Regions from separate parts of the Actinomadura sp. NPDC048394 genome, predicted to be linked through region 2. Evidence: riboswitches for the same ligand, from Rfam matches in the RefSeq annotation. Region 2 holds a riboswitch; each other region holds the start of a gene.
What was found. Region 2 has a riboswitch for cyclic di-AMP ahead of AB0C78_RS15165 (CHAP domain-containing protein). Riboswitches for the same ligand answer to the same signal wherever they lie in the genome.
Positions count from the first base shown of each region.

Region 1: it holds a riboswitch for cyclic di-AMP, as region 2 does, so the genes downstream of both, AB0C78_RS17210 (CHAP domain-containing protein) here and AB0C78_RS15165 (CHAP domain-containing protein) in region 2, are expected to answer to the same signal.
Region 3: it holds a riboswitch for cyclic di-AMP, as region 2 does, so the genes downstream of both, AB0C78_RS46535 (C40 family peptidase) here and AB0C78_RS15165 (CHAP domain-containing protein) in region 2, are expected to answer to the same signal.

Region 1 is NZ_JBEZJL010000021.1:69,522-73,012, forward strand. It holds gene AB0C78_RS17205 (CDP-glycerol glycerophosphotransferase family protein) at 1-1,066, opposite strand, end outside; gene AB0C78_RS17210 (CHAP domain-containing protein) at 1,270-2,082, opposite strand; cyclic di-AMP (ydaO/yuaA leader) riboswitch at 2,093-2,244, opposite strand; gene AB0C78_RS17215 (SpoIIE family protein phosphatase) at 2,727-3,491, opposite strand, start outside.
Region 2 is NZ_JBEZJL010000018.1:86,500-89,990, forward strand. It holds gene AB0C78_RS15160 (C40 family peptidase) at 1-717, shown strand, start outside; cyclic di-AMP (ydaO/yuaA leader) riboswitch at 1,220-1,420, shown strand; cyclic di-AMP (ydaO/yuaA leader) riboswitch at 1,652-1,790, shown strand; gene AB0C78_RS15165 (CHAP domain-containing protein) at 1,802-2,764, shown strand; gene AB0C78_RS15170 (hypothetical protein) at 2,828-3,491, shown strand, end outside.
Region 3 is NZ_JBEZJL010000112.1:652-4,142, forward strand. It holds gene typA (translational GTPase TypA) at 1-1,318, opposite strand, end outside; cyclic di-AMP (ydaO/yuaA leader) riboswitch at 1,532-1,675, shown strand; gene AB0C78_RS46535 (C40 family peptidase) at 1,683-2,711, shown strand; gene AB0C78_RS46540 ((deoxy)nucleoside triphosphate pyrophosphohydrolase) at 2,752-3,120, opposite strand; gene AB0C78_RS46545 (Mut7-C RNAse domain-containing protein) at 3,163-3,491, opposite strand, start outside.

The DNA.
Region 1 (3,491 bases), on a different contig from region 2:
AGAAGATCCGGCCGTCCCGCTCCGCCAGCCGGGCCCGCAGGTCCGACCGCCCGCCCGGCAGGTACTCGGCGGCCGCCAGCGCCCCGTCCCGGTCGCCCTCCTTGACCAGGAACGCGGCGATCGCGGCGAGCGGGTTGGCCGTCTCGAACACCACCGGGTCCAGCCCGGCCAGGTAGCCGGCCGCGAGGTCCAGGAACCGGGCCCGGTGCACCGGGTCGCGGTCCCGCAGCTCGCGCAGGTACAGCAGCAGGTCGTGGTTGACGAACTTGGCGTCCTTCGCGCGCTTCAGCCCGTCCGCGCCGCGCAGCTCGAACAGCATGTCGATGCGCCGGTGGATCTCCAGCCGGTCGGCGAAGTTGGCCAGCTCGTCACGGCGGTTGGAGATCGACGGCATCACCTGCCGGTCCCGGACCAGCCAGTTGTAGACCCGGTGCGGGATCAGGGCCGTGCGCGCGGCGGCCATGTACGCCTCCGCGCTGAACAGCAGGTCCTCGTAGTGCAGCCGTTCGACGAAGCGCAGCGCGCCGTCCTCGAGGAACCCCCGGCGGTAGAGCTTGTTCGTCGACAGGGTGTCGTAGAGCAGGTCGGGGTTCTCCTCCAGCGACCCGTACACGGCGCTGCGCTGGTAGAGCCACGGGTACCAGGGCCGGACGCGGTCCTTCGAGCCCTTCGGCACGTCCAGGAAGACCCGGTCGCAGAGCCCGGAGACCAGGTCGGCGCCGGTCTCCTGCGCGGCGGAGAGCAGGTTGAGGCAGGCGTGCCGGTCCAGCAGGTCGTCGCTGTCGAGGAACATCACGTACCGGCCGTCCGACCGCTCGACGCCGACGTTGCGCGGGCGGCCGCAGCCTCCGGAGTTGACCGGCAGGTGCAGCGCGCGGACCCGGCCGGGATGCGCCGCGGCGAGCCGGTCGGCGGCCTCGCCGGTGCCGTCGGTGCTCGCGTCGTCGACGATCACGGTCTCGACACCGCCCAGCGACTGCGCCAGGGACGAGGCGACCGCCCGCGGCAGCCGGGCGGCGTCGTTGTAGGCGATCACCACCACGCTCACATCCGGGCGCACCCGCATGGGCATCCCCTTCCGCTACTCCGGCGTGCCAGGGATTCCTTTCCATCAAGGAGGCGGCGAGGGCCAACCCAGATCAAAAGCTGTCAATGCTTAGCATTACCCGACAGGTCACGGCAGACCACCCCGGGAACGCCAAAGGCGCCCGGTTCGGGACCGGGCGCCTCTGATCCGCAGGAATTGATCATCCCGAGCGGGACGGATGATCAGGACTTGGCGTAGTCGGGGTATCCGTAACCCACGACTTCGGACTTGTCGCGGACCTTCTCCTTGACGGCGTTGTCGGTGTTGCCCTCGATCGTGGTGATCGTTCCGTTGCCGTTGTCCTTGACGACGAGGCCGACGTGGTCGATGCCGTCGATCCCGCCGCTGGACCCGTTCTGCCAGTCGAAGAACACGACCGCGCCGGGCTTGGCGATGTCGCCCCAGCGGCCGGTCTTCTCGAACCACGAGGCGTGCTGGACGGTGTAGGCGTCCCAGCCCATGTTCTTCACGCCCGTCTGCGCGCTGAGCCACGACACGAACATGTCGCACCACTCGGCGCCCCGGTAGTCGCCGACGGTCCCGCCGTCGCGCCGGGCGGTCACCGCGGCGTGCCGGGTGGAGGCGTACCAGTCGGCGTACTTGGTCGAGCCGTTGCGGCTCTCCCCCTCGCCGAGCTGCGACTTCGCCAGCTTGATCACGGTGGACGCGGCGACCGTGCGGGACGCCTTGCGGGCGGCGCGCTCGGTCCCGGCGCGCTCGGTCCCGGTGTGCTCGGACGTGCCCGTCGCGGCGCTCTCGCGGTGCGCCGCGGCGGCGGCCTGCGCGGGGGTCTCGGCGGACGCGGTGTCCCCGGTCAGGGGGTTGAAGATCGCGAGTCCGACCGCCCCGGCCATCACACCCGCCACGGCGACGCCCACGGCCCGGTCCTCGGGGCTCATGCGGGCGAGCGCGGCGCGGGGGGCGGCGCCGGTGAGGCGCAGCGCGCTCAGTCGGGGGGCGATGCTCTTGGTAAGACGATCGAAACGACCGGTCATGCAGGGAATCTCCTTGTCTCCCATGACGCCTACCGGGTTAGCTGACGGATTCGGGCATGGAAGAGCCCTACGGCGCGCGGACGCGCCGATTCACCCCTGGAACCTTGGGTCCCCGGCTCCGTCCGGTCGGATGGACCTGGACGGACTCGGCCTCGCACCGCGGGTCGCGGTGCCGGATATTCGGATGTATCTCAGCGACTGATCTCGAGGGGGCGCGCATCGTGTGGCGCGCGTCGCGTGCGGATTCCGCTCAGCGACCCTCGGCCGCGCATGGAAGCGGCCGGCGTGCAACGCATGGAACGCGCTGCGTGATTCGTGCAAGAAGGTACCAACCTCCTGCGGAAAAGCAAACCAGCCGCAAAAGGATCTTTTGCCTGCTCAACGCCGTTCCAACCCCGCTTCAACCGCCTCCGGCCGCCACCCCTTCCCGATCTTTCTCCGGACCGCCGCGAACCCTTACGGCATAGGGGATTCCCCGCACGGCACCGCGACCCGGGAAAGGTAAAATGATCAAAAGGCGCCCGGCTCCGCCGCCCTTCACCGCGGCGGGCGCGCACGGCGGCGCAGATCACACGGGCGGCACCGGACACACGCCCGTGTGTCCTACATCACTCCAGCTCAGAGCGGTCCTGACCTGCCGATGATCACTCCACGTGCAGGGCGAACATCGTGGTGTCGTCGGCCGCCCGGTCGTGCTCCATCCGCGCGAGGACCTCGTCCAGCGCCAGTTCCGGCCCCGCCGACGACTCCCGCAGAATTCCGGTGAGCCGCTCGATCCGCTCGTCGAGATCGGTGTCCCGGCGCTCCACCAGGCCATCGGTGTAAAGGAACAGCAGATCCCCCGGCCGCAGTTCCGTGGAGATCGTCGTGTACTCCCAATCCGGCAGCGCGCCGAGCATCGGATCGCGATAGACCTCCAGCGGCTCGGCGTGCCCGTCCCGCACCAGGATCGGCGGCAGATGCCCGGCGCACGTCCACTCCATGACCCGCCGGTCCGGCCGGTAATGGCCCACGATCGCGGTGCCCGTCGCCGGCGGGTCCATGCTGCCGACCAGCTCGTTCAGCCAGCCCACCAGCTGCCCCGCCGACTCCCCCGTGCACGACAGGCCGAGCAGCCCGTTCCGGCTGCGCGCCATCGACGCCGCCGCCGGGAGGCCGTGCCCCGCCGCGTCCCCGATCGCGAACAGCGCCCGCCCGTCCGGCATCGCCCGGGTGGCGAACCAGTCCCCGCCGATCCGCGCCGTGCTCTCCGCCGCCAGCGCGCGGATCGCCACCCGCAGCCCCGGCAGCCGCTCGACCTCGCCCTCGTCCGGCAGGATCGCCCGGCGCAGCGTCACCGCCACCTTGCGCTCCTGGGCCGTCCGCGCCTGCTGCTTGAGCATCTGCCGGCGCGTCTCCGCCAGCGCCCG
Region 2 (3,491 bases):
TCGGCGATCGCGCAGATGGCCGCGGACGCCTACAAGAACGGCGACTCCACGGACGTCACCGGGTTCGTCGGCAGCGGCGACCCGCAGGCCGTCCTGGACCAGGCCGCGGTCTTCACGCAGCTCTCCGAGCAGCGCAGCTCCCAGCTGACCCAGTTCCTGGCGACGGCGCAGCGGCTGCGCCGCGAGCAGGCGCAGGCGCAGAGCGCCTACAACGACGTCAAGACCAAGCACGACGAGCTCGCCAAGGCCAAGAAGGACCTCGACAAGAAGGTCACGGAGGCCAAGAAGCTCGTCCAGCAGACCGGCGGCGGCACCTCCAGCGGCGGTTCGGGCGGCATCGGCGGCACCTACAACGGCCCGGCCAGCGGCTCGGCCAAGAAGGCGCTCGACTTCGCCTACGCGCAGCTCGGCAAGCCGTACTCCTACGGCGCGACCGGCCCGGGCTCCTACGACTGCTCCGGCCTGACGATGCGCGCCTGGGAGGCCGCGGGCGTCAACATCACCCGCACCACCAACTCGCAGTGGGCGGCCGTCAAGCACGTGTCGCAGAGCGACCTGCAGCCCGGTGACCTGGTGTTCTTCAGCGGGCTCTCGCACGTCGGCATGTACGTCGGCGGCGGGAAGTTCATCCACGCCCCGCACACCGGCGACGTGGTGAAGATCAGCTCGCTCTCGGGCTACTACACCTCGAACTTCTACGGCGCGGGGCGTCCCTGACGATCATGTGAACGGCCCCCCGCGCGGGGCCGTTCGCACCCCGCGGCGACAACGGACCAGGGCTGACCTGGTCCGTTGTTGATTTTGGGGGGGCTTGCCTTCTGTTGGGGCTTTGGTACCTTGTCACCACCCAGGCGCCCTCCAGGCGCACTGGTCACGCGGCGCCCTCCAGACGCCGCGGCCCCCCGCGGCGCACTCCGGTGGCCGCGGACCGGGCGGCGCGCCCCACGCGTCGTCCCCCAGGGCGGCACGATCCACGCGTCGCCCCGCGGCACCGGGAGAGCGTGCCGCACCGGTCTCCTCCGAGACCCGGCCGGCCCGGCCCACCGTGCGCACGCCGACAGCGTGCATGGCGCTGAGAGCGCGCCACGCTGGTCCACACAGGGCTCCGGCCCCGGGCGGTCCCCCGGACAAGGGGCCGCCGCCATCACAACATCAGCGCCGCTCTTTCGCACGCGGGACACAGGGTCCCGCGCACGGGCCCCATGAAGCCCTCAGGATCGCAGCGGCAGCGCCGAATCCGCGCCGCCCGGCGCGGAACCGGGGACCCACCTTCACCGGAGTCCGGAGCAGTTCCGGACGGACATTCCGGTACCGGGGTGAATCGGCGCGTCTCTGCCGGCACGACCGGTGAGAGCCGCCGTAGGGCCACTTCCACGCCCGAACCCGACAGCTAACCCGGTAGGCGTCTGGAAGAAGGAGTGAACCCTGTCCACCTACCCTCAGCAGAACGCCCCGCCGCGGCCGGATGACGGGCCCGTACGGGCCTCCTAGCCGAACGGCATCAATCTCTCGGGCGCGGCCGTCCGCTGAGCGCACGGCCGCGCCCGCCCCCTTTCTTCACCTCTCCGCGGGCGCCGCAGCGGCGCCCCCTCCCGAGAGGACCCCCAACCGAACCGGCGTGCCCGCCCCCGGGCGCGCCACCGCCGAGTCCGTGCCGTGCCCGCGAGGCCGGTGACGGAGCCGGGGACCCACCCATGTCCCGTCGGGGTGAATCGGCCTGCCCGCAGGCCGTAGGGCGGCTTCCACGCCCGAACCCGTCAGCTAACCCGGTAGGCGGAATGGAAGCCAAGGAGATCCCCCCGTGGCAGGCAAGCACCGCAAGGCAAGCCCCACCCGCAGCACGACTCCCGTCACCCCCGTCCGCCGGACCCCCGCTCCCGGGGCGCCCCCCGCGCCCGGGACCGTCCCCGCCACCAGGGTGATCACCGCCCAGGTCGTCACCGAGGCCCCCGCCGGAGCCGTCCCCGCGGCCCCCGCGGGTGGCCGGCACCGCAAGAGCGGACGCACCGTCGCCTGGCGCACCACCGGCGGCGTGCTCGTCGGCGCCGCCGTCCTCGGCACCGCCGTGGCGACCGCGCAGGCGTCGGTCCTCCCGTTCGGCGGCCCCGAGCCCGCCAAGCCGGCCGCCTCGGCCGACCTGGCCATCGCCCGCGCGCCGCAGCAGCAGGCCGCCCGGGACCGGGCGCCGGCCGTGAGCGTCCCCCGGCAGGCCGCGAAGGGCGCGCCGAAGAGCGCGCCGAAGGCCGCCGCTCCGAAGGAACGTTCCAAGAAGTCCCGTCCCACCGCCGAGGCCGCCATCGAGCTCGCCCGCTCCCAGGTCGGCGCGAGCCCCGACGGCAACGGCGACACCAAGTTCGGCGACTGGTACGAGGGCACCGAGCGCGCCAAGGAGACCGTCGCCCGCGACGGCGGGTCCGTCCAGGAGTACAGCGACGCCGAATGGTGCGACATGTTCATCTCCTGGGTCGGCGACAAGCTCGGCTTCACCGACCAGATCGGCAGCGACGCCTGGACCGTCGCGCACGCCCAGTGGTTCCAGGACAACGGCCGCTGGGGCGACACCCCGAAGCCCGGCGCGATCGTCTTCTTCTCCTGGAGCGGCGGCAAGTCCAACGACGACATCCAGCACGTCGGCATGGTCATAAAGGACGAGGGCGACGGCACGATCCAGACCGTCGAGGGCAACACCGGGAACTCCGTCCAGGTCAAGGAGCGTTCGACCGACAGCGTGGTCGGCTACGGCTACCCCGACTACGCCTCGTGACGCAGGACGGCGACACGGCGCCGATGGCCCGGCATCCACGGAAGGCTCAATAGGATCGCGCGCATGGAGGACGGCCCACCGCAGGACGGCCCCGCCGAGGACGAGGGACGAGACGCCCCCGGATCCCGGCGGGGCGGTGCCGTCCCTCCACGCGGCCCGCTGGCGTGGCCCGCCGCCATGACGCGGCGCAGGGCGCTCGCGCTGGGCGCGGGCGGCGCCGCGCTGCTGGCCGCCGGCGGCGCCGGGGTCCTCGGCGCCCGGTCCGGCGGCTCCCGGGCCGCGGCCCGGACCGCCCGTCCCTCCGCGCCGTTCGACCCGGACACCGCCCGCACCGTCCTCGCGAACCGGACCCGCGCCGTCGCGACCGGCGACCGGACCGCGTTCCTCGCCACGGTCGCCTCGGCGCCCCCCGCGTTCCAGGACGCCCAGGCCCGGCTCTACGACAACCTCCGCAAGCTCCCCCTCGACGGCTGGACGGAGCGTTTCGCGGGCACCGAGTCGGCGAACGCGGAGGGCGGCGCCGCCGTCGTCCGCGTGGAGACCCGGTACCGGCTGCGCGGCTTCGACCGCGGCGACGTCGCCCGCGCCCGCCACCTCACCTTCGCACCCCGCTCCGGCGCCTGGACGGTCGTCGGCGACGGCTCCGCCCTCGGCTACCACGACGACGCCGAGATCTGGGACGCCGGGCCGCTCAGCGTCGTCCGGGGCCGCGCCAGCCTCGTCATCG
Region 3 (3,491 bases), on a different contig from region 2:
TCATGTGCTCCATGCGGCCCTTGCGGACCGCCATCAGCTGCGTGACCGCGCCGAGGTGCTCCTCGGGGATGTCGACGGTGAGCCGCTCGACCGGCTCGTGCTTCTTCCCGTCGATCTCCTTGGCGACCACCTGCGGCTTGCCGACGGTCAGCTCGTAGCCCTCCCGGCGCATGTTCTCGACCAGGATCGCGAGGGCCAGCTCGCCGCGGCCCTGCACCTCCCAGGCGTCCGGGCGCTCGGTCGGCAGCACCCTGATCGACACGTTGCCGACCAGCTCCCGGTCGAGGCGGTCCTTGACCATCCGGGCGGTGACCTTGGTGCCCTTCTCCCGGCCCGCCATCGGGCCGGTGTTGGTGCCGATCGTCATGGAGATCGCCGGCTCGTCCACCGTGATCAGCGGCAGCGGGCGCGGGTCGTCGGGGTCGGCGATGGTGTCGCCGATCATGATCTCCGGTATGCCGGCGATCGCGATGATGTCGCCCGGGCCCGCCTCGTCGGCGGGCTTGCGGGTCAGCGCCTCGGTCATCAGCAGCTCGGTGATCTTCACCTTCTCGATGCTGCCGTCGTGCCGGCACCACGCGACCTGCTGGCCCTTCTTGATCGTCCCGGCGTGCACCCGGCACAGCGCGATCCGGCCCAGGTAGCTGGACGCGTCCAGGTTCGTCACGTGCGCCTGCAGCGGCGCGTCCGGGTCGAACGACGGCGCCGGGATCGTCTCGGTGATGACCTTGAACAGCGGCTCCAGGTCCTCGCTGTCGGGCATGGCGCCGTCGGCGGGCTTGTCCAGCGACGCGCGGCCCGCGCGGCCCGAGGCGTACACGATCGGGAAGTCGATCTGGTCCTCGGCGGCGTCGAGGTCCATGAACAGCTCGTACGTCTCGTCCACGACCTCGTCGATGCGGGCGTCGGGCCGGTCGGTCTTGTTCACGACGAGGATCACCGGCAGCTTCGCCTCGAGCGCCTTGCGCAGCACGAACCGGGTCTGCGGCAGCGGCCCCTCGCTGGCGTCCACCAGCAGGACGACGCCGTCCACCATGGACAGGCCGCGCTCGACCTCGCCGCCGAAGTCGGCGTGGCCGGGCGTGTCGATGATGTTGATCGTCAGGCCGTTGTGCCGGACGGCCGTGTTCTTCGCGAGAATGGTGATGCCCTTCTCGCGCTCCAGGTCGTTGGAGTCCATGACGCGGTCGTCGACGTCCTGGTTCTCGCGGAAGGCACCGGACTGCCAGAGCATGGCGTCGACCAGCGTCGTCTTGCCGTGGTCGACATGGGCGACGATCGCGACGTTCCGGAGGTCGTCGCGCGTGGAGATGGGCATGCGGGCTCGCCTTGCGTGAGAGTTCGGGAGTCGCCGCAGACGCGCGGCTGCCACCATTCTACTTGGCGCTCGGCACCGCCCGCTCAGAGCCGCCCGTTCCCCGCCGCACGGCCCCCTCGTCCCCTGCCTCACACCGGCCCCGATTGGCCATCTTTGCCCATCCTTTGTAATCTTCCCGAGATCCGGTCGTCCGGAGCCCCACCCCCCGGGGCTGCGATCGGACCGCCGAATCCCCCGCGGCACCCACCCGCGGGCGAACCGGGGACCCATCCCCCTGGGGTGAATCGACGCACGTCGTAGGGCGACTCCTGGCCCGAACCCGTCAGCTAACCCGGTAGGCGAGCGAGGAGAGGAGAGCACCGGCTTGGCACCGGACCCCCGTTCCCGGCGGCGCGTCGCGCCGGCCGCGACCACCGCCGCAGTGCTGATCATCGGCCTCGGCACCACCGCGCCCGTCGCCGCGCACGCCGCGACCCCCTTCGGCCCCGCCGCCGCTCCGCAGGCGTCCGGCACGCCCAGCCCCCTCCCCACCACGGAGAAGGGGCTGAAGCAGAGCCTCAAGGAGCTGAACGACGAGGCCGAGACGCTGACCGAGCAGTTCAACAAGACCCGCGTCGACCTCGGCCGCGCCGTCAAGGCCGAGAAGTCCGCCACCGCGTACGCGCAGCGGCTGCTCCAGCAGACCGAGCCCGCCCGCCAGCGGCTCGCGCAGCTCGCCGCCGCCAACTACATGAGCGGCGGGCCCGACGCGATCTTCAGCTCCGGCGGCAGCGCCGACAGCCTCTCCGACTCGGCTTACCTCCAGCAGAACCAGGCCACCACCGTCCTCGCGCTGCAGAAGCAGGTCGACCAGGCCGAGGCCGCGCAGCGCGCCGCGCAGGAGCGCACCGAGCAGGTCAAGCAGGCCCAGGCCAAGGTGGTGGCCGCCCGCAAGGCCGCCAAGGCCAAGGTGAGCGAGGTCATGAAGCGCCTCGACAAGCTCACCACCACCCACACCACCGACCCCAAGTCGGGCCTCACCGCCACGATCAAGGGCTCGGACCTGCCCGCGAAGATGGCCCGCAAGGCCCTCACCAAGCTCGGCAGCCCGTACGTCTGGGGCGCCGCCGGCCCGAGCTCCTTCGACTGCTCCGGCCTCGTCGTGTGGGCGTACGCCCAGGTCGGCAAGCCCGGCCTGCCGCACTACACCGGCGATCTCTACCAGCTCGGCACCAAGGTGGACCGCTCCTCGCTGCGCGCCGGCGACCTGGTCTACTTCGGCAGCAACCTCCACCACATGGGCATCTACGTCGGCGACGGCAAGTTCCTGCAGGCCCCCCAGACGGGCGACGTGGTGAAGATCTCCAAGCTCTCCACCCGCTCCGACTACGCGGGCGCGAACCGGATCTCCTAGCCCCCGCCGGCGCGGGATCCCCGCGCCGGGAGGGCCGCCGTCAGCGGAGGTCGGCTTCCAGCTCGGCGATGACGGGACGGTCGCCGGGGAGCCACGCGACGTCGTACAGGTCGTCGCGGGCGAGCCAGCGCAGGGCCAGGTGTTCCAGGGCCCGCGGCTCGCCCTCGACGATCTCGGCGGTCCAGACGCGCAGCAGCGCGCGCTCGCTCAGCCGCCAGTCGCCGCCGACGCGGCGGACCGGGCGGATCTTGATCGCGAGCTCCTCGTGGCACTCGCGGACCACGGCGTCCTCGTCGGACTCGCCCGGGTCCACCTTGCCGCCCGGCAGCTCCCAGCCACCGGCCATGTGCGGCGGCTCGGCCCGCTGCGCGGCGAGCAGCCGCCCGTCCCGGATGATCGCGGCGCCCACGACGACCAGATCGGCGATGGTGACCAGCCCCTTCCAGAGTCCCTATCCGTCTGAGACGGCCGCCCGGGGCCGGACGGTTCCGGCGCGGACCGTCTCGACCTGACGGGTCGCCTCCTCGACGATCCTCTCAAGGTGGTCGCCGTGGGCGCCGCGCCAGTACACCTGGCCGCAGCCGGCGCACCGGCCGTAGACGTCGTAGCTGCGGCGGGTGCCGGCCTCCAGGTCGCGCTCGATCTCCTCCTTGTCGACGGGGACGAGGACGCCGTTGCAGGCGGTGCAGCGCGTCCAGGGGCTGAGGACGGGCGCGAAGCGGTCCAGGAGGTCGCGGAGCTGGTCGTCGGGCCGGGACCCGCGGACGTAGGCGCCGAACC